3 regions of the Pseudomonas sp. S11P7 genome follow, and region 3 is predicted to be linked to each of the others. Evidence: riboswitches for the same ligand, from Rfam matches in the RefSeq annotation. Region 3 holds a riboswitch; each other region holds the start of a gene.
The links. A riboswitch is a leader RNA that binds a small molecule or an ion and turns the genes downstream of it on or off. The one in region 3 is predicted to bind cobalamin.
Positions count from the first base shown of each region.

Region 1 (5,993 bases), 950 kb from region 3:
GCGAGAAGAAGCTCAACTCTGCGCCCATCGCCCGCAACAGATCGAGGCTTGCACCATAGGTGAAAGCGAACGCTTCGTCGCGGGCAACGGCGATCCGCACGCCGTGCAACAGCGGCTCGGCAGCAATCACATCCGGCGCGGCGAACTCGACGGCCGGCGGCAAGGCGACTTCGCAACTGCTGGCCAATGCATCGGCGGCGGCGTCGAGGCGCAGGTCCAGATCATTCAGTTCGCTGGCCTGCACCAGGCCGAGATGGCGGCTCGGCAGCTCGATGCCGGTCTCGCGCGACAATGCGCCGTACCAGCGCAGGCCTTCAGTGAGGCTGCCTTCGAGCAATTGCGCATGACGCAAGGTGCCGACGCGGTTGGCCAGCACGCCGGCGAACGGCAGGTCCGGCTGATATTTCGCCAGGCCCAGCGCCAACGCACCGAACGTCTGCGCCATGGCGGTGCCGTCGATCACCCCGAGCACCGGCACGCCAAAGTGTCGCGCCAGGTCAGCGCTCGATGGCGTGCCGTCAAACAGGCCCATCACGCCTTCGATCAGAATCAGGTCCGCATCGGCGGCGGCTTCCCACAACAGGCGACGGCTTTCCTGCTCGCCGACCATCCACATGTCCAGTTGATAGACCGGCGCACCACTGGCGCGCTCGAGGATCATCGGGTCGAGAAAATCCGGGCCGCATTTGAACACGCGGACCTTGCGCCCCTGATTGCGATGCAAACGGGCGAGCGCGGCGGTGACGGTGGTCTTGCCCTGACCGGAGGCCGGCGCGGCGATCAGGACCGCCGGGCAGTGACGGGGCTGATTCAAAGTTCGACGCCTTTCTGCGCTTTGATCCCGGCCTGGAAAGCGTGCTTGAGCATGCCCATTTCCGTGACCGTATCGCCCATCTCGAGCATTTCCGGCTTGGCGCCGCGCCCGGTCACGACGACATGCTGCATCGGCGGCCGCGCCTGCAAATCGCTGAGCACCTGATCGAGATCCAGATAACCGTGCTTGAGGGCGATGTTCAGTTCATCGAGCACCACCAGCCCGATCGACGGATCGCGCAGCAGCTCGCGAGAAACTTCCCACGCCGCCGTGGCGGCGGCGATGTCGCGCTGGCGGTCCTGAGTTTCCCAGGTGAAGCCTTCGCCCATCACATGAAAGCGCACCTGCTCGGGGAAGCGGCGGAAGAACAGCTCCTCGCCGGTGCTGTTGCGGCCCTTGATGAACTGCACCACACCGCACTGCATGCCGTGGCCCATGGCGCGGGCGAGCATGCCGAAAGCCGAGCTGCTTTTGCCTTTGCCGTTGCCGGTCAGCACCAGCACCAGGCCGCACTCGTCGGGCGAATTGGCGATGCGTTCATCGATCACGGCTTTTTTGCGCTGCATGCGCGCCAGATGGCGTTCGTCGCGCTCGGGGGAATCGGTCATGGGGGAGCTCTCCGTTGAGACGGGTAAACGGCGGGCAGGCACAAGAATAGACGGCAAAAAGCCTGGCATCGCCCACCGTGATGCCGCTGGATGGATCAGGCCGGTCTCCGGGCTCATGAGCGGCGTTGGCCAGACTGCGCGCCTTCCCGCTGTTGAGCAGTGGCATTGAACGCAGTGTTCACTCATTTACCGTTGCGGGGGCAGCGCCGGGATCGTCGTGGCTTCGCGTGAAGACCACCCTCACCGGCTTCCCTGTTTCACTCTGTCGACGCAGGTCACAGAGCACCTGAAACAAGCGGCGAAGGTTAGAGGGTTGGGGGTGGAGCGTCAATTAAAGAGGCGGCCATCGGGCGAGAAACTGCCATCAATCAATTATCTGTTGGCAATCTTGTGCCAGACTGTGACAAGTGATATCAAAGAGCCATGCTTTTCTCGAAAAAGCACACCACAACAATAAGGACGATGACGATGCAAGGCATGATCATCAGCAACCCGCGCCTGGAATTCCTGCGCCCGGTGCTTGAACGCTGGTTTGACTGTATCGACCGCTACAACACCGTGCGCGGCGACGGCGACACGCCGTACTGGCATGACGAGAAAGCCAACCTCGGCCTGCTCTCCGCCGCCGCCTGGATGGCCGAACTGGTGACCTTGAACGACACCGTCACCCGTAAACAGAACGAAGACGGCGAGCGCAATGCCCGCGCCGATCTGTTTATCGCCGGCAGCGACGACCGCGCCTTCCTTCAGGCCACCCAGCGCTGGCCACGGGTGAACAACCTCAACCTGACCCAGGCTCTTGCCGACATCACTCAGGACGCCAAGCGCATCAGTTACGCCAGCGATCTCAAGCTCGGCTGCCTGTTCGTCGCCCCGCAAAAAGCCCAGCACAGCGCCAGCCCCGAAGAATTGCAGGACATGGTCGACGACCTGCAAAAGGAACACACCTGCGCCGTGGCCTGGTATTTCCCCTACGCCTACCGCAAATTGCACAGCGAAGCGGGCAACTATCACCCGGGCATCGCGGTACTGTTCAAGGAAGCCCGCGGCTGAGCAGTTGAACCATCGGGCTTGCGCCCTCCTCTATGGTTAGGAATGCATTCATAGGGAAGATCAGCAATGCGCAAGCCCCACCTCGTTTTCGTCATCGCCCTCGCCGGCGGGCTCAGCGCCTGCGGCGAAACCTCCAGCCTGCAAGTCTCCGACGGCACTGGCCCGTCGCCGAAACTGCCGGAACCGAACAAGACCCTGATCCCGACGGTGAACATCGCCCCGGCGATCGGCTGGCCGGAGGGGGCAAAACCGACGGCAGCGGCCGGCACTCAGGTCGCAGCATTTGCCGAAGGCCTCGATCACCCGCGCTGGCTGTATGTGCTGCCCAACGGTGATGTACTGGTGGCCGAAACCAATGCGCCACCGAAACCGGATGACAGCAAGGGCATTCGTGGCTGGGTGATGAAAAAGGTCATGGGCAAGGCTGGCGCCGGGGTACCGAGCCCGAACCGCATCACCTTGCTGCGCGATGCCGACAAGGACGGTGTGGCCGAGACCCGCACGGTGTTTCTGCAGAATCTCAATTCGCCGTTCGGCATGACCCTGGTCGGCAACGATCTGTACGTGGCCGATACCGATCGCCTGTTGCGCTTCAACTACGAGCCCGGTGCCACCGAAATCAAGACCCAGCCGATCAAGGTCGTCGATCTGCCGGGCGGCACGCTGAACCATCACTGGACCAAGAACGTGATCGCCAGCAAGGACGGCAGCAAGCTTTATGTCACCGTCGGTTCGAACAGCAACGTCGGCGAAAACGGCCTGGATCAGGAAGAAGGTCGCGCGGCAATCTGGGAAGTCGATCGGGCGACAGGCAATCACCGGATCTTCGCCTCGGGCATCCGCAACCCCAACGGCCTGGCCTGGGAGCCCACCAGTGGCGCGCTGTGGACGGCGGTCAACGAGCGTGACGAGATCGGCAGTGACCTGGTGCCGGACTACATCACCTCGGTCAAGGACGGCGGTTTCTATGGCTGGCCATTCAGCTATTACGGCCAGCATGTCGACGTGCGGGTCAAGCCGCAGAACCTCGATCTGGTGGCCAAGGCCATCGTCCCGGATTACGCAGTCGGCCCGCACACCGCCTCGCTGGGCCTGACCTTCGCCGAGGGCAACACGTTGCCTGCGCAATTCAAGGAAGGTGCGTTCATCGGCCAGCATGGCTCGTGGAACCGCAAACCGCACAGTGGCTATAAAGTGATTTTCGTGCCGTTCAGTGGCGGCAAACCCAGCGGCACGCCGGTGGATGTGCTGACCGGCTTCCTCGACAAGGACGAAAACGCGCTGGGCCGCCCGGTGGGCGTGGTGATCGACCCGCAAGGCGGGTTGCTGGTGGCGGATGATGTGGGCAACAAGGTGTGGCGCGTTTCGGCCACAAAATAATGTAAACGCGACGCAAAAAATGTGGGAGCGAGCCTGCTCGCGAAGGCGGACTGTCAGTCGAAAGTGCTTTGACTGAGGTACCGTATTCGCGAGCAGGCTCGCTCCCACATTGGGTTATGCGCTGCCCTTTTAAGGGTTATGCGCCAACTGCCCCGGCTGCAACACCCGCTTGGCGCTCAGATAAGCCTTCTGCCAATACGCTTTCGACAGGCTGTCGAGTTTAACCGTGCCGCCCGTTGCCGGTGCATGTACAAAGCGCCCTTCGCCGACATAAATGCCCGCGTGGCTGACCTGCGAGCCGCCATTGGTGGCGAAGAAAATCAGGTCACCGGTCTGCAAGCCTTCCTTGCCGACGTTCGGCGCCTGCATGACGATCATTTCGCGGGTCGAACGTGGCAGCGAGATTCCTGCCGCATCGCGGTAGACGAATCCGATCAGGCCGCTGCAATCAAACCCCGAATCTGGCGTGTTGCCGCCCCAGCGATAAGGCGTGCCGACCAGGCCGAGCGCGCGAAACAGCACGTCTTCAGCGACCGGTGAAAAAGTCTGGGAGGGACCGAACACAATCGGCGCACGAACCACGGGGGCTGGCGGCGGTGTACGACTGGCGCAGGCGCTGAGCAGCGCGGCGCAAAGAATCAAGGTGAGGCGGGCCGACATCGTCATAAGCAGAACATCCTGATCAGGCTGCGGCTTTCTCTGCCGAATGGACAGAAACAAAACCGCCTGCGTCTCTACGCAGGCGGTTTGCCATCAATATGATTCAGGATTCTAGCGGCTACGCGCCAAACTTCAAGTAAGACTTTAACTTCACCTTGTAAAGTTTGTGTCTACTCCGTTTGCCGGCAGCCTGAGTGTCGCCACGAACGCAGCGACAACAGGGCAATTACTTGCGCGCGGTGACCACGGTCGGAGCGTTCGCCAAGGCGCGTTTCGCTTCGATGAAGGTCTTGCTCCAGTAGCTGTCACCCAGGCTGTCGATGCGAACACCACCGCTGCGACGACTGCTGGAGTGGATGAACTGGTTGTCGCCCAGGTAGATCCCGGCGTGACTGACCCGGCCGCGACGGCCATTGGTGGCGAAGAACAGCAGATCGCCCGGCTCAAGGTTGCTGCGCGCGACCAGCGGCGCATCGACGTTGATCATTTCGCGGGTGGAGCGCGGCAGATTCATGCCGGCTTCTTCGCGGAACAGGTAACCGATGAAACCGCTGCAATCGAAACCGGCTTCAGAGGTACCGCCGAAACGGTAACGGGTACCGATCAGGGACATGCCGCGTTCGAGAATGCTGTCGGCCAGAACAGGAAGCTGATAAGGCTTCTTGCCGTTGAATTCATTGAGTTCTTTTTCGGTGTCCAGCTCTTCCTGATAAATGACGGAAGACTGGGCCGTGGCGGAATTTTTAACCTGTTGAGGCTGCTCTTGAACTGGAGAATGAGCAGCGCAACCGTACAACAGGGTGACGAGTGCGAGAGGCACGAGGGGTGCGAAGCGCTTTAGCATGGGCACGACCGTGGCTGATAGTTGTAAAGAAGCCGAGACTATGCCCGCTATCGTCCTCATTTGCAAATTCAATCGAACTTTATGTGACTTGGCGGTTTCGCGTTTACATCTAAGCGCTTAAGCCCATTTGACCCGATACGCGGCCTGCAACCCGTGCAGGAATGCGGATTTTCTGGCGCCTGAAAGATGCCGCCCTGCCCTTGAAGCCCGCCGTGCAACAGGCCCGGCTTACCAGCCCAAGGTTTCTTTAAGGAACGGAATGGTCAGCTTGCGCTGGGCCTGCAACGAGGCCTGATCGAGCTGTTCGAGCAGATCGAACAACGCGCTCATGCTGCGCGTGCCGCGGGTCAGAATGAAGTGCCCGACCTCATCGGTCAGGTGCAGACCACGACGCGATGCGCGTAATTGCAGCGCACGCAATTTATCTTCGTCGGAAAGCGGGCGCATCTGGAAGATCAGCGCCAGGGTCAGACGCGATTTCAGGTCGGCCAGTTTCACCGGCAATTCGCGCGGCGACGTCGACGCGGCGATCAGCAGACGCCGACCGCTGTCGCGCAGACGATTGAACAGGTGAAACATTGCCTCTTCCCAGTCCGCCTTGCCGGCAATGACCTGCAAGTCGTCGAGACAGACC
Region 1 is NZ_JALPKS020000002.1:3,748,763-3,754,755, forward strand. Features, by position in the region: gene M0746_RS17205 (cobyrinate a,c-diamide synthase) at 1-814, opposite strand, end outside; gene cobO (cob(I)yrinic acid a,c-diamide adenosyltransferase) at 811-1,422, opposite strand; cobalamin riboswitch at 1,504-1,727, opposite strand; gene M0746_RS17215 (hypothetical protein) at 1,891-2,475, shown strand; gene M0746_RS17220 (PQQ-dependent sugar dehydrogenase) at 2,542-3,855, shown strand; gene M0746_RS17225 (C40 family peptidase) at 3,985-4,521, opposite strand; gene M0746_RS17230 (C40 family peptidase) at 4,742-5,359, opposite strand; gene hda (DnaA regulatory inactivator Hda) at 5,588-5,993, opposite strand, start outside.
Region 1: it holds a riboswitch for cobalamin, as region 3 does, so the genes downstream of both, cobO (cob(I)yrinic acid a,c-diamide adenosyltransferase) here and cobW (cobalamin biosynthesis protein CobW) in region 3, are expected to answer to the same signal.

Region 2 (5,993 bases), 160 kb from region 3:
TCACCGCGCCAGTCGAAGCGCCGGCGGAGATGCCCAGCAGATACGGATCGGCCAGCGGATTGCGCAACAGCGACTGCAAGATCACCCCACACGTTGCCAGCCCGGCACCGCAGGCAGCGGCGACCAGCGCGCGGGTCAGGCGGTAATTCCAGACGATGCCTTCGTCGATCGGGTCGAGCACATAGCCGGCGCCCCAAAGCTTGTTGGCCAGCACCTGCAGCACCACGCTCGGCTCGATCGAAGTCTCACCTATCGCCACGCCGCCCATCAGCGCAAGCGCAAGCGTCAGCAGAACCAGCAGCGAACGGATCAGGCGTCTGCTCATGGCACCAGGTCGTAGGCATTGATGGCGGCGGCCAATTGTGCGAGGCCGTCGAAGGTACGCAGGCTGGCCTGCATGGCCATGGCGTCGAGGATGATGATGCGGTTGTGTTTCACCGCGTCCATGTTGCGCGTTACCGGGTCGCTGCGCAGGAACGCGAGTTTCTTCTGATAGTCATCAGCCGGGAAACGCCGACGATCCATGCGCGCAATGATCAGGAACGTCGGGTTGGCCTTGGCGATGGTTTCCCAGCCCACGGTCGGCCATTCTTCATCTGACTCAACCACATTGCGTACGCCCAGGGTACTCAGCATGAAATCCGGAACGCCTTTGTGCCCGGCCACAAACGGCTCGATGTCCATTTCGGCGCTGGAAAACCAGACCACTGCGCTGACGTCTTTGCGCTGCTGGGTTTTCGCCGTGGCGATCGATTGCGCGAGGCTGGCTTTGAGCTGTTCGTTGAGCTGTTCACCGCGTGCCTGCACATCGAAAATCGCCGCCAGTTGGCTCACGCCTTTGTAGATGCTGTCGATGCGAAACGGCGCCAGCCGCGTTCCGTCCGAGCCGACGAGGTTGTCCTTGGCTTCGCAATCGGAGGGCAGCAGGTAGGTCGGAATCTTCAACTCATGAAACTGCTCGCGAGTGCCGACCGCGCCTTGCGGGCCGACCATCCATTCCAGTTCTACCGCGACCAGTTCAGGGCGCTTGCCGATCACTGCTTCGAAGCTGGGTTCGTTATCGGCGAGGCGCTCGATCGTGTTGTTCTGCGCCTTGTATTGGGTCTGCACGTCGTTGAACCACAGCGAGGTGCCAATGACTTGGTCGCCCAGACCCAGGGCATAGAGCATTTCCGTGCCGGCCTGGCCGATCGTGACTGTGCGGGCGGGGGCGTGCTGGAAGGTCAGGCTGCTGCCGCAATTCTCGATCGTCAGCGGATAAACCGTGGGCGCCGCTTGCGCCAAGGCACAGAGGCTCAGACCGGTGAGCAGGGTGGCAATGCGGGTCAGCAGCATGAAAGCAGTCTCCAATGGAACCGTACGGGGAGGGCGGGTACGGTTTGGAAACACACCATCAAGCGCTGTCGGCAAACAGCGCAAGGCCGGTCATCACGCGAAAAACGCGCACGGCACGATGTCCTTCCCGGACACCCCGCCGGTTAGTAGTCATTGTGCCGGCAGGTCTCCTGACTGATGCGTCATCGCCTGGCTCCGGCCTTCCCGGGGTTACCCAGTGGCAGTCGTGGAGCAGGCTCGGCACCTACAGTTGCGGGGGCAGTTCCGATCGATGCTGAGCAAGCACCTCGGATTCCCTATTAATCCCGTGTGGAAACCGGCGGCGGCATGGTAGACGATTTGGCTGGTTGAGGGGGAGATGAATCTGTTGGCGAGCCGAGATTGAAGCCGATCATGGATGCAAATCAAAAGCCCCTCACCTAGCCCTCTCCCGGAGGGAGAGGGGACTGATCGCGGTGTTTGGGCGACATATGGCCACACCGAGTACCGAGCTGAACACAAATTCAGAAGCTAACGAAGATCGGCTCCCTCTCCCTCGGGAGAGGGCTGGGGTGAGGGGCGGGGCCACCACAGGTTCAAAGCCGACCGCATGCTTCTAACCACCCGCCTGCAGACCCTGAAAAAAACAAACGTCACAACCCGGATTTGCAATCCGCGAACCCCCGCAGCTAATATACGATCCATATACACTTCGTATCGGATAACACCCATGGGCATCGTAAAAATCTCCGAAGACATGCACGAAAACCTGCGCATCTCCAGCAACGCACTCAGCCGCTCGATCAACGCGCAGGCCGAGCACTGGATGCGCATCGGCATGCTCGCCGAACTGCATCCCAACCTCGACCACAGCGCCATCTGCCGCCTGCTGATCCGCGCCGAACAGAACGGCGGGCTCGACCTGCACCAACTGACACAGGAAGTCGCCCTCGCATGAGAAACCAGATCAAACTCAACACCCCGGCCGAGATCGAAAAATCCCGCGCTGCCGGCAAACTTGCTGCCGACGTGCTGGCGATGCTAGTGCCTCACGTCAAGGCTGGCGTGACCACCGATGAACTGGATCGGCTGTGCAACGACTACATCGTCAATGTGCAAAAAGCCGTGCCGGCCAACGTCGGTTATCACGGTTTCCCGAAGACCGTCTGCGCCTCGGTCAACGATGTGGTGTGCCACGGGATTCCATCGGGTACGCCGTTGAAGGACGGCGACATCGTCAATCTCGACATCGCCGTGATCAAGGATGGCTGGTTCGGTGATACCAGCCGTATGTACGTAGTGGGTGAGGCGACCCCCGAAGCTCAGCACCTGATCAAGACCACCTATGAGGCGATGTGCGCGGGCATTCGCGCGGTGAAACCGGGCGCAACACTGGGCGATATTGGCCACGCCATTCAGAGCCTGGCCGAAAAGGAGGGCTTCAGCGTGGTCCGCGAATATTGCGGCCACGGCATCGGCAAGGTCTATCACGATGAACCGCAGATTCTGCATTACGGCTTTCCCAATCAAGGGCTGAAGTTGAAGGCAGGGATGATTTTTACCGTCGAACCGATGCTCAACGCCGGCAAGCGCCATGTGAAGAACATGCCCGATGGCTGGACGGTGCTGACCAAGGACGGCTCCTTGTCAGCGCAGTGGGAACATATGGTCGCGGTGACGGAGACGGGATTTGAAGTGCTGACAGCGTGGCCGGATGAGGTTGAGGGCTTTACGCCCATCGTCTGAAAAGCGGTCTACCGCAACCCGACGCAGGGTGATCCGAGGGTGAAATGCGGTCCAATTGTAGGAGTGAGCCTGCTCGCGATAGCGGTCTATCAGTCAACATCGTTGGCGTCTGATACGTCGCTATCGCGAGCAGGCTCACTCCTACAGGGGGCTTGGAGTGTCAGGAAAAACTCAATGAGCACCGGCAGCCTTGTTCAAATCGCTCTCGGTCCATTCGGTATAAACGCAAGCATCCGTCGTGGCCCAGCGCACATGCACCGGGTCGCCGGCCTTGAGTGGCATGCCGGCGGCTGACAAGGCTTTCACCGTCATCGAGGTTCCGCCTGCGGTGACCACGCTGCAGGTCTGGCTTTCGCCGAGAAACAGCACTTCCACCACGGTCGCTGACACTTCGTTCCAGCCCGACGGCAGCGGTTCGCTGCTCGCCTGCTGCACGCTCAAGGCCAAGGCCTTTTCCGGCCTCACCATCAGCAACACATCCTGATCAGTCTGCAACCCGGCCGTCAGCCGGATCGACAACGGCTGGCCCTCGAAACTCGCCGCCGCATTGCCCTGGGCCTTGAGCTTGAGAAAGTTCGAGTTGCCAAGGAACGACGCGACAAAGGCATTCGGCGGATTTTGATAAAGGTCATAACCGCTGCCCAGGCCGACAATCTTGCCGTGGCTGAAGATCGCAATGCGCTGGGACAAACGCATGGCTTCTTCCTGATCGTGAGTCACGTAGACGATGGTGATGCCCAGGCGCCGGTGCAGTTGGCGCAGTTCGTCCTGAAGGTCTTCGCGCAGCTTCTTGTCCAGCGCACCGAGCGGTTCGTCCATCAGCAGAATGCGTGGTTCGTAAACCAGCGCGCGGGCGATGGCCACACGTTGTTGCTGGCCGCCGGACAGTTGCGAAGGGCGGCGATGGGCGAACTGTTCCAGTTGCACCAGTTTCAACATGGCGTCGACACGCTTGTCGCGCTCCGCCGCCGCCAGTTTGCGAATCGCCAAGGGGAAGGCGATGTTCTCGCGCACCGACAGATGCGGGAACAGCGAATAGCGCTGGAAGACCATGCCGATGTCGCGCTTGTGCGGCGGCACGTTGACCAGCGATTGGCCGTTGACGAGGATCTCGCCGCTGCTCGGTGTTTCGAACCCGGCGAGCATCGACAGCGTCGTACTTTTGCCCGAGCCGCTGGAGCCGAGGAAGGTCAGGAACTCACCGTCCTTGATGTCCAGCGAGATATTGTCCACGGCAGCAAAATCGCCGTAATGCTTGTTCAGGTTGCGCAGGCTGACCAGGGGTTTGTCGTGCTGCTGGGAGGCGTCTTTGATCACGGCACTCATGTCGTACTCCTCGGCGCTCAGGCGCTGATTTCGTTGCGCCGGCGCAGAGCGGCGGCGATCACCATGACCAGGACCGACAGGCCGATCAGCAGCGTCGAAGCGACGGCGATCACCGGGGTCAGGTCCTGGCGCAAAGTGGTCCACATTTTCACGGGAAGGGTTTGCAGAGTCGGGCTTGCCATCATCACGCTGAGCACCACTTCGTCCCACGAAACGAGGAAGGCGAAGAGGGCGCCGGCGACCATGCCCGGACGAATCGCCGGGAACGTCACCTTGAACACCGCTTGCAGGCGCGAGGCGCCGCAGATCACCGCCGCGTCTTCGATCGACTGATCGAACAGCTTCAGTGAGTTGATGATCGAGATGATGGTGAACGGCAGCGCGACGATCACATGGCTGACGACGAAGGCGAACATCGTCCCGGTGTAGCCGAGCTTGAGAAACAGCGCGTACACCGCCACGGCGATGATCACCAGCGGCACGATCATCGGCAGGGTGAACAGGCCGTAAAGCATCTCGCGACCGGGAAAGCGCCCACGTACCAGCGCAAACGCGGTTGGCAAGCCGAGGGCCACGGCGCAAATCGTCGTCAGCACGGCGACTTTAAGACTGGCCGCAGCGGCGCTCATCCAGTCCGGATTGGAGAAGAACTGGCCGTACCACTTCAGCGTCCAGCCCGGTGGCGGGAACACCAGCCACTGCGACGAGCCGAACGACAGCAGCACAATGAACACGATCGGCAACAGCAGGAACAGACCGATCAGCCCGGTAGTGGCGTACAAGCCGAAACGCATGCGCCGGCTCATCGCGTTGGGTGTCAGGAGCATTTCCGCTTACCTCGCATTGCTGGCGCCAACCGGGGATTCCGGCTGAAGCTTCAGGTAGAAGTAGAACAGCACCAGCGTGATCGCGATCAGCAACGCGGCGCCGGCACTGGCCAGGCCCCAGTTGAGGAACGATTGCACCTGCTGAATGATGAACTCCGGCAGCATCATGTTCTGCGCGCCGCCGAGCAGCGCCGGGGTGACGTAGTAACCGAGCGACATCACGAACACCATCAAGCCACCGGAGGCCAGACCCGGCCGGCACAGCGGCAGGAACACCCGGAAGAAATTGGTCCACGGGCTCGCGCCGCAGATCGAGCCGGCCTGCAGGATCATCGGATCGATGGCCTGCATGGTCGCCTGCAACGGCAGGACGATGAACGGGATCATGATGTAGCTCATGCCGATCACCACGCCGGTGAGGTTGTGCACCATCTCCAGTGGCTGATCGATGATGCCCATAGCCATCAGCGCCTTGTTGATCACGCCCGAGGCTTGCAGCAACACCAACCACGAATAGGTGCGAGCGAGCAGGCTGGTCCACATCGACAGCAGCACGATATTGAGAATCCAGCGGCCCCAGCCGCGCGGCACCAGGGTGATCGCCCACGCCAGCGGAAAGCCCAGCAGCAGGCTGAACAAAGTCACCAGTCCGGCCACCGAGAAGGTGTTGAGCAGCACCCGTGCATACGCTGAGTTGGCGAACAGTTGTTCATAGTTGCCAAGGCCTGGCGTTGGTTCGAGCACGCCGCGCAACAGCAGGCCAATCAACGGCGCCAGAAA
Region 2 is NZ_JALPKS020000002.1:2,960,341-2,966,333, reverse strand. Features, by position in the region: gene M0746_RS13560 (FecCD family ABC transporter permease) at 1-325, opposite strand, end outside; gene M0746_RS13555 (ABC transporter substrate-binding protein) at 322-1,335, opposite strand; cobalamin riboswitch at 1,479-1,671, opposite strand; partial or broken gene M0746_RS13550 (ParD-like family protein) at 1,919-2,272, shown strand; gene map (type I methionyl aminopeptidase) at 2,269-3,060, shown strand; gene M0746_RS13540 (ABC transporter ATP-binding protein) at 3,232-4,386, opposite strand; gene M0746_RS13535 (ABC transporter permease) at 4,404-5,213, opposite strand; gene M0746_RS13530 (ABC transporter permease) at 5,220-5,993, opposite strand, start outside.
Region 2: it holds a riboswitch for cobalamin, as region 3 does, so the genes downstream of both, M0746_RS13555 (ABC transporter substrate-binding protein) here and cobW (cobalamin biosynthesis protein CobW) in region 3, are expected to answer to the same signal.

Region 3 (5,993 bases):
GGCTGGCCAGCCACGGCGGTCAGGTCAGCCTGATCGATGTGGTTGAAGACGGCATTGCCGTGTTGCAGTTCGGTGGCGGTTGCCAGGGCTGCGGCCAGGCCGACGTGACCTTGAAGGAAGGCATCGAGCGCACGCTGCTCGAGCGCATCCCGGAACTCAAGGGCGTGCGCGACGTGACCGACCACACGCAGAAAGAAAACGCCTACTACTAAGGCGTTCGCTGCGAACAGAAAAAACGGCGCCCCGTGAGCGCCGTTTTTTTATGCCCCGCAGTTATGTTTGATCGTTCCCACGCTCTGCGTGGTAACGCCGCCCGGGACGCTCCGCGTTCCAGCTCACGGCCTGTATAAATGCGCATGCCCCGCCCGATACAACGACGACTCACTGAACACCTCGCTACCCAACACCCGCCCGACCAGAATCAACGCCGTACGCCGAAAGCCTTTCGCGGCAACTTTGTCGGCAATGTCCGCCAGCGTGCCCACCACCCAGTCCTGATCCGGCCACGTCGCCCGATGAATCACCGCAATCGGGCAATCCGCGCCGTAATGAGGTAATAACTCGAGAATGATCTTCTCCAGATGATTGACTCCGAGGTGAATCGCCATGGTCGCGCCATGCTGTGCCAAATTTCCCAGTTCTTCGCCCGCCGGCATCGCGGTTTTATCGGCATAGCGGGTCAGAATTACGCTTTGGGATACGTCCGGCAAAGTCAGTTCGGCACCGAGCAGCGCCGCGCAGGCGGCGGTGGCCGTGACCCCCGGAACGATCTCGAACGGGATATCAAGCTCGCGCAAACAGCGAATCTGTTCGCCGATTGCGCCATACAGGCTCGGATCGCCGGAATGTACCCGCGCGACGTCCTGGCCGTTGGCGTGCGCGGTCTTGATCAGCTCGATGATCTGTTCAAGGTGCAGCTCGGCACTGTTGACCACGGTTTGCGCCTGATGGCCTTCGAGCACCGCGGCGGGTACCAGTGAACCGGCGTAGATGATCACCGGGCATTGGCGGATCAGCCGCTGGCCTTTGACGGTGATCAATTCCGGATCACCGGGGCCGGCGCCGATGAAGTAAACGGTCATCGTTGAATCCTTGAAGAAGAGGCGCGACAACGCTTCAGATGAAGATTGCTCATGATGGATGGCGGCGATTATCAGGATTTACGCGGCGCCGGCCAATGCCAGCGTTGCCTGAGCGTATTTTTGTCGGCTGATCAGCAGTTTTGCCGGCGCTTGTAGCAATTGTTCTGCAAGCGCCAGCGCCGCGCTTTCCGCCACGCCGTAGCAGCCGGTGCGTTCATAAGCGATTTGCGACTGATGGCTGAGCATGGACTGGTAACCGGCCAGTTCCTCGCTGCTGAAGTACAGCAGGGGTAATGCCAGTTGCGCGGCCAGTTCCTGCAGGCTCGGTTCGTCGCGCTTCAAATCGATGCTGGCCAAGGCCTTGATCGACTTGAGCTCAATGCCATGCGCCTGCAAGGCCTGGTCGAGTAACGCGCGCAGCGTGCTGGTCGGACAGCCGCGCTGGCAGCCGAGGCCGACCACCAGCGTCGACGCTGCGCAGTCATCGCTCATGCGTGATAGTGGCCATCGCTGTTGCGGCGGAACAACCACGCACTGATCAGGCCCAGGGCCAGCCAGAACGCCACGTTGGTCAACTGCGAAGCGATTTTGAATTGGCTTTCCAGCGCTTCGGGCGCGAGCATTGAATGCACCAGCGGCTGCGGCGCGCCGATCACATGCGGCACGGCGAGAATCGCCACGCCCAGCAGCTTCATCAGCCAGTGTCGGCTGAAGGCGATCAGCGACAGGCCGACGGCGGTCGAGGCCGCAGTGCCGATCCACCACATCTGCCGCGACGCCAGATCAGCCGCAGCGGTGCCCGGCAATTCCGGCGGCAGGCCCAGGGTCGGCGCCAGCACGAACGTGGCATAACCGGCCAGCCCCCAAAGCAGGCCTTGCGCGGTGGAGCGCGGCGCACGCAGGGTGTACAGGCCCGCCAGCATCAGGGCGAAACCAACCGCCACCACCAGATTGCCACCTGTGGTCGAAACCACGCGCTGCCAGCCGTTCTCAGGCTCCCAGGCGTCGCCATCGTGGCTGTGCGCCGCAGTGCCGGCCGCGTGTTCGTGGACTTCGGCGACCGGCTCGGATTTTTCAAAGGTTTCGGCCTGAAGAATCAGCGGTGAGACCCAGAAGCTTTGCAGCAGTGTGAGCAGCAGGGCGGCCAGCAGGCCGCTGAAACCTGCGGTTTGCGCAATTCGCTTGATCATTCGGGAGGTCTCAGTGGCAAGGAAACGCAGCGCTGTGGCGGGTATCGTGAGCTGCGTTGTGCACCGCTTCGATATGCGAAAAACCGGCGAAATACACCAGGCCCGCGCCGAGAATCGAGGCGAAGGCTGCCGCGATCAGGCGTTGGCTCAGGGTGGTGGTGCTGGCGATTTTGTCCGTTTTGCTGGCGGTGCTGCTGATGATCGACATGGCGCTTCCCTATAGTGTCAGGGGCAGTCGAACGCATGCGGACCCTGCGTGACGGACACGCAGAGGTACGAACAGCGCCCGCCCACCGCGGGTTTGTTATGTCCAGTGACGCCGATTGCGCACTGTGTGTTGCGGGCCGGTCTCCGGGCTCACGAGGGGTTGGCGCCTGGCCGACCTGCAAGCGTCACCTTCCCATGCCGGGTTGGCACAGTGGCTTTGACGCTTCGCTCGCTTACCGTTGCGGGGGCAGCACCGGACTGACATGGCTCTGAGTAAAGCACATGATTCACCGGTTTCCCGTTTCACCCTGTGAAGGGCACCCGTAACAAGGCGCACAGGAGAGCATGTAGGTGGGTTTGAGTCAATTTCGGGCAGGAGTGAATATCCACGAAACCAAAGCATTGACCCATCATCAACCCATGCGTAGCCTTGCGCCTTCGAGGTTCTTCGACATCTGTCGAAGCTAAGAAGGGAACGCGGTCAAAGCCGCGGCTGCCCCCGCAACTGTGAACAGTGATGTTCGCTGCCACGCCACTGCCAGCTCAATCCACGAGCCCGCGGGAAGGCGCAGCGAACGCCAGGCCCGGCGCCTGAACACTGTCAGCCAGGAGACCTGCCTCGTCACAGATTCTCACTTTCAACCGGGCGGGGTGATCCGGTGGCGAATACTTCCGGCGCGCCTGCGCGTTTCCGGTTCTCGTCCCGTATGCCCGCCGCTTGCCAAAGGGCATACCGATGAAAACACTGGCCAAACTCCCTGTCACCATCGTCACCGGTTTCCTCGGTTCGGGCAAAACCACGTTGCTGCGGCACATGCTCGACAACGCCCAGGGCCGGCGTATCGCGGTGATCGTCAATGAGTTCGGCGAGCTGGGCATCGACGGCGAAATCCTCAAGCAATGCACCATCGGCTGCACCGAAGAAGAAGCCAGCGGCCGCGTTTACGAACTGGCCAACGGCTGCCTGTGCTGCACGGTGCAGGAAGAGTTCTTCCCGGTGATGCGCGAACTGGTCGCACGACGCGGCGATCTCGATCACATCCTCATCGAAACGTCGGGCCTGGCCCTGCCCAAGCCGTTGGTGCAAGCCTTCCAGTGGCCGGAAATCCGCAGCGCCTGCACCGTTGATGCGGTGATCACCGTGGTCGACAGCCCGGCCGTGGCCGCCGGCACCTTCGCCGCATTCCCGGATCAGGTCGATGCGCAGCGCAAGCTTGACCCGAACCTCGATCACGAATCGCCGCTGCACGAATTGTTCGCCGACCAACTGGCCAGCGCCGATCTGGTGATTCTCAACAAGGCCGACCAGACCAGTCCGGAAGATCTGGCGCGTGTACGTCTGGAAGTCGCCGAAGAGCTGCCACCTGCGGTGAAAATCGTTGAAGCCAGCAACGGCCGTCTGCCGCTGGACGTGCTGATCGGCCTCGGCGCCGGTTCCGAAGAGCACATCGACAGCCGGCACAGTCACCACGACCATCATCACGACGGTGATGACGATCACGATGACCACGACCATGACGCCTTCGACTCGATCTCCATCGAACTGCCGCAAGCCGACGAAAGCCTGCTGCTCGACGCGCTGACGCAACTGGTGGTGCAGCACGGCATCCTGCGCGTCAAAGGCTTCGCCGCGATTCCGAACAAGCCGATGCGCTTGCTGATTCAAGGCGTGGGTACGCGCTTTGACAAACATTTCGACCGTCAGTGGGGCGCCGACGAAGCGCGCGTAACGCGGCTGGTATTGATCGGTCAGGAACTCGATGCGACGCAACTCGAAGCGCAACTGCGCGCCGCGCTCAGCGTGTAAGCCATGCACCTGCTCAGGACCCAACCCGGCGGTTTCGTCTCGGATGACAACATTGCCGACCTTGGCCAGACGCCCGCCGAGCTGGTGATCCTGTGCAGCGGCGATTCCAGCCTCGCGCTGCTCGCCGAAGCGGCGCAGCAGTTGCCGCCGGACTACCCGAGCCTGCGTCTGGCCAACCCGATGCAGGTGCAGAATCACGCCTCGGTCGATCTGTATGTCGATGAAGTGTTGCGTCACGCCAAGGTGATTCTGATTTCGCTGCACGGCGGCATCGCCTATTGGCGCTATGGCGTCGAGCGTCTCGTGGAACTGTCTGAACGCGGCGTGCAAGTGATTCTGGTGCCGGGCGACGATCGTCCCGATCCTGAACTGAGTGACTTGAGCACCGTCAGCGCAGCAGATCGTGATCGTCTCTGGCAGTTCTTGCGTCAGGGCGGCCTGGGCAATGCGCTGGATTTCTTCCGTTGCCTGGGCAATCGCTGGTTCGCCCGCGAGTACCCGTGGGATGAGCCGCAAGCCCTGCCGCGCACGGCGATTTATCATCCGAACAAGACCACCGCGACGCTGAGTGACTGGCAGGCCGAATGGCTGCCCGCACAACCGGTCGCGGCGCTGCTGTTTTACCGCTCGCACCTGCAAGCGGCGAACACTGCGTTCATCGATGTGTTTTGCCAGCGCATGCAAGCTGCGGGGCTCAATCCTTTGCCCATCGCCGTGGCCAGTCTGAAAGAACCCGGCTGCCTGACGGTGGTCGAGGATTGGCTGGACCAAGTCGAGGCGGGGGTGATCCTCAATACCACCGGTTTTGCCCAGTCCAGCCCCGAAGCGCCGCACCTGCGACCGTTTCGCCGCAATATCCCGGTGATCCAGGCGATCTGCGCCCAGGACAACGAGCCCGGCTGGCGCGACAGCGAGCAAGGCCTTGGTCCGCGCGATCTGGCCATGCACATTGCCTTGCCGGAGCTCGACGGACGCATCATCAGCCGGCCGATCAGCTTCAAGGATCTGGCGTGGCGTAGCGAGCGCAGCCAGTCCGACGTGGTGTGTTATCGCGCACAACCCGAGCGCATGGATTTTGTCGCTGAACTGGCGCGGCGCTGGACTGATCTGGCGCGGGTGCCGAATGGGGAAAAGCGCATCGCGCTGATCCTCGCCAACTACCCGACCCGCGACGGGCGCATCGGCAACGGTGTCGGCCTCGACACGCCAGCGGCGGCGCTGAATATCCTGCGTGCGTTGCAGGCCGAGGGCTATCCGGTTTCGGCCGGGTTGCCAGGCAGCGGCACCGAGTTGATCCAGCAATTGCTCGGCGGTGTCAGCAATGACCTCGACACGATTGACCTGCGCCCGTGTCAGCAAAGCCTGGCGATGGACGCTTATCTGGCAATGTTCGACGCGCTGCCCGAAACCAATCGCGCCGCCGTGATCGCGCGTTGGGGCGCGCCGCACAACGACCCGATGTGCCGCGACGGACGCATGATGATTGCCGGTCTGCGTTTCGGTCTGACCTTCGTCGGCATTCAGCCGGCACGCGGTTATCAGGTCGACCCGAGCGCGGTGTATCACGACCCAGATCTGGTCCCGCCGCACGCTTATCTGGCGTTCTATTTCTGGCTGCGCAACACCTATGGCGCCCACGGCGTGATCCATGTCGGCAAACACGGCAACCTCGAATGGCTGCCGGGCAAAGGCGTCGGCCTGTCGGAG
Region 3 is NZ_JALPKS020000002.1:2,803,018-2,809,010, reverse strand. Features, by position in the region: gene nfuA (Fe-S biogenesis protein NfuA) at 1-212, shown strand, start outside; gene cobM (precorrin-4 C(11)-methyltransferase) at 336-1,082, opposite strand; gene M0746_RS12930 (cobalamin biosynthesis protein) at 1,161-1,574, opposite strand; gene M0746_RS12925 (CbtA family protein) at 1,571-2,272, opposite strand; gene M0746_RS12920 (CbtB domain-containing protein) at 2,283-2,480, opposite strand; cobalamin riboswitch at 2,598-2,819, opposite strand; cobalamin riboswitch at 2,904-3,115, shown strand; gene cobW (cobalamin biosynthesis protein CobW) at 3,216-4,286, shown strand; gene cobN (cobaltochelatase subunit CobN) at 4,290-5,993, shown strand, end outside.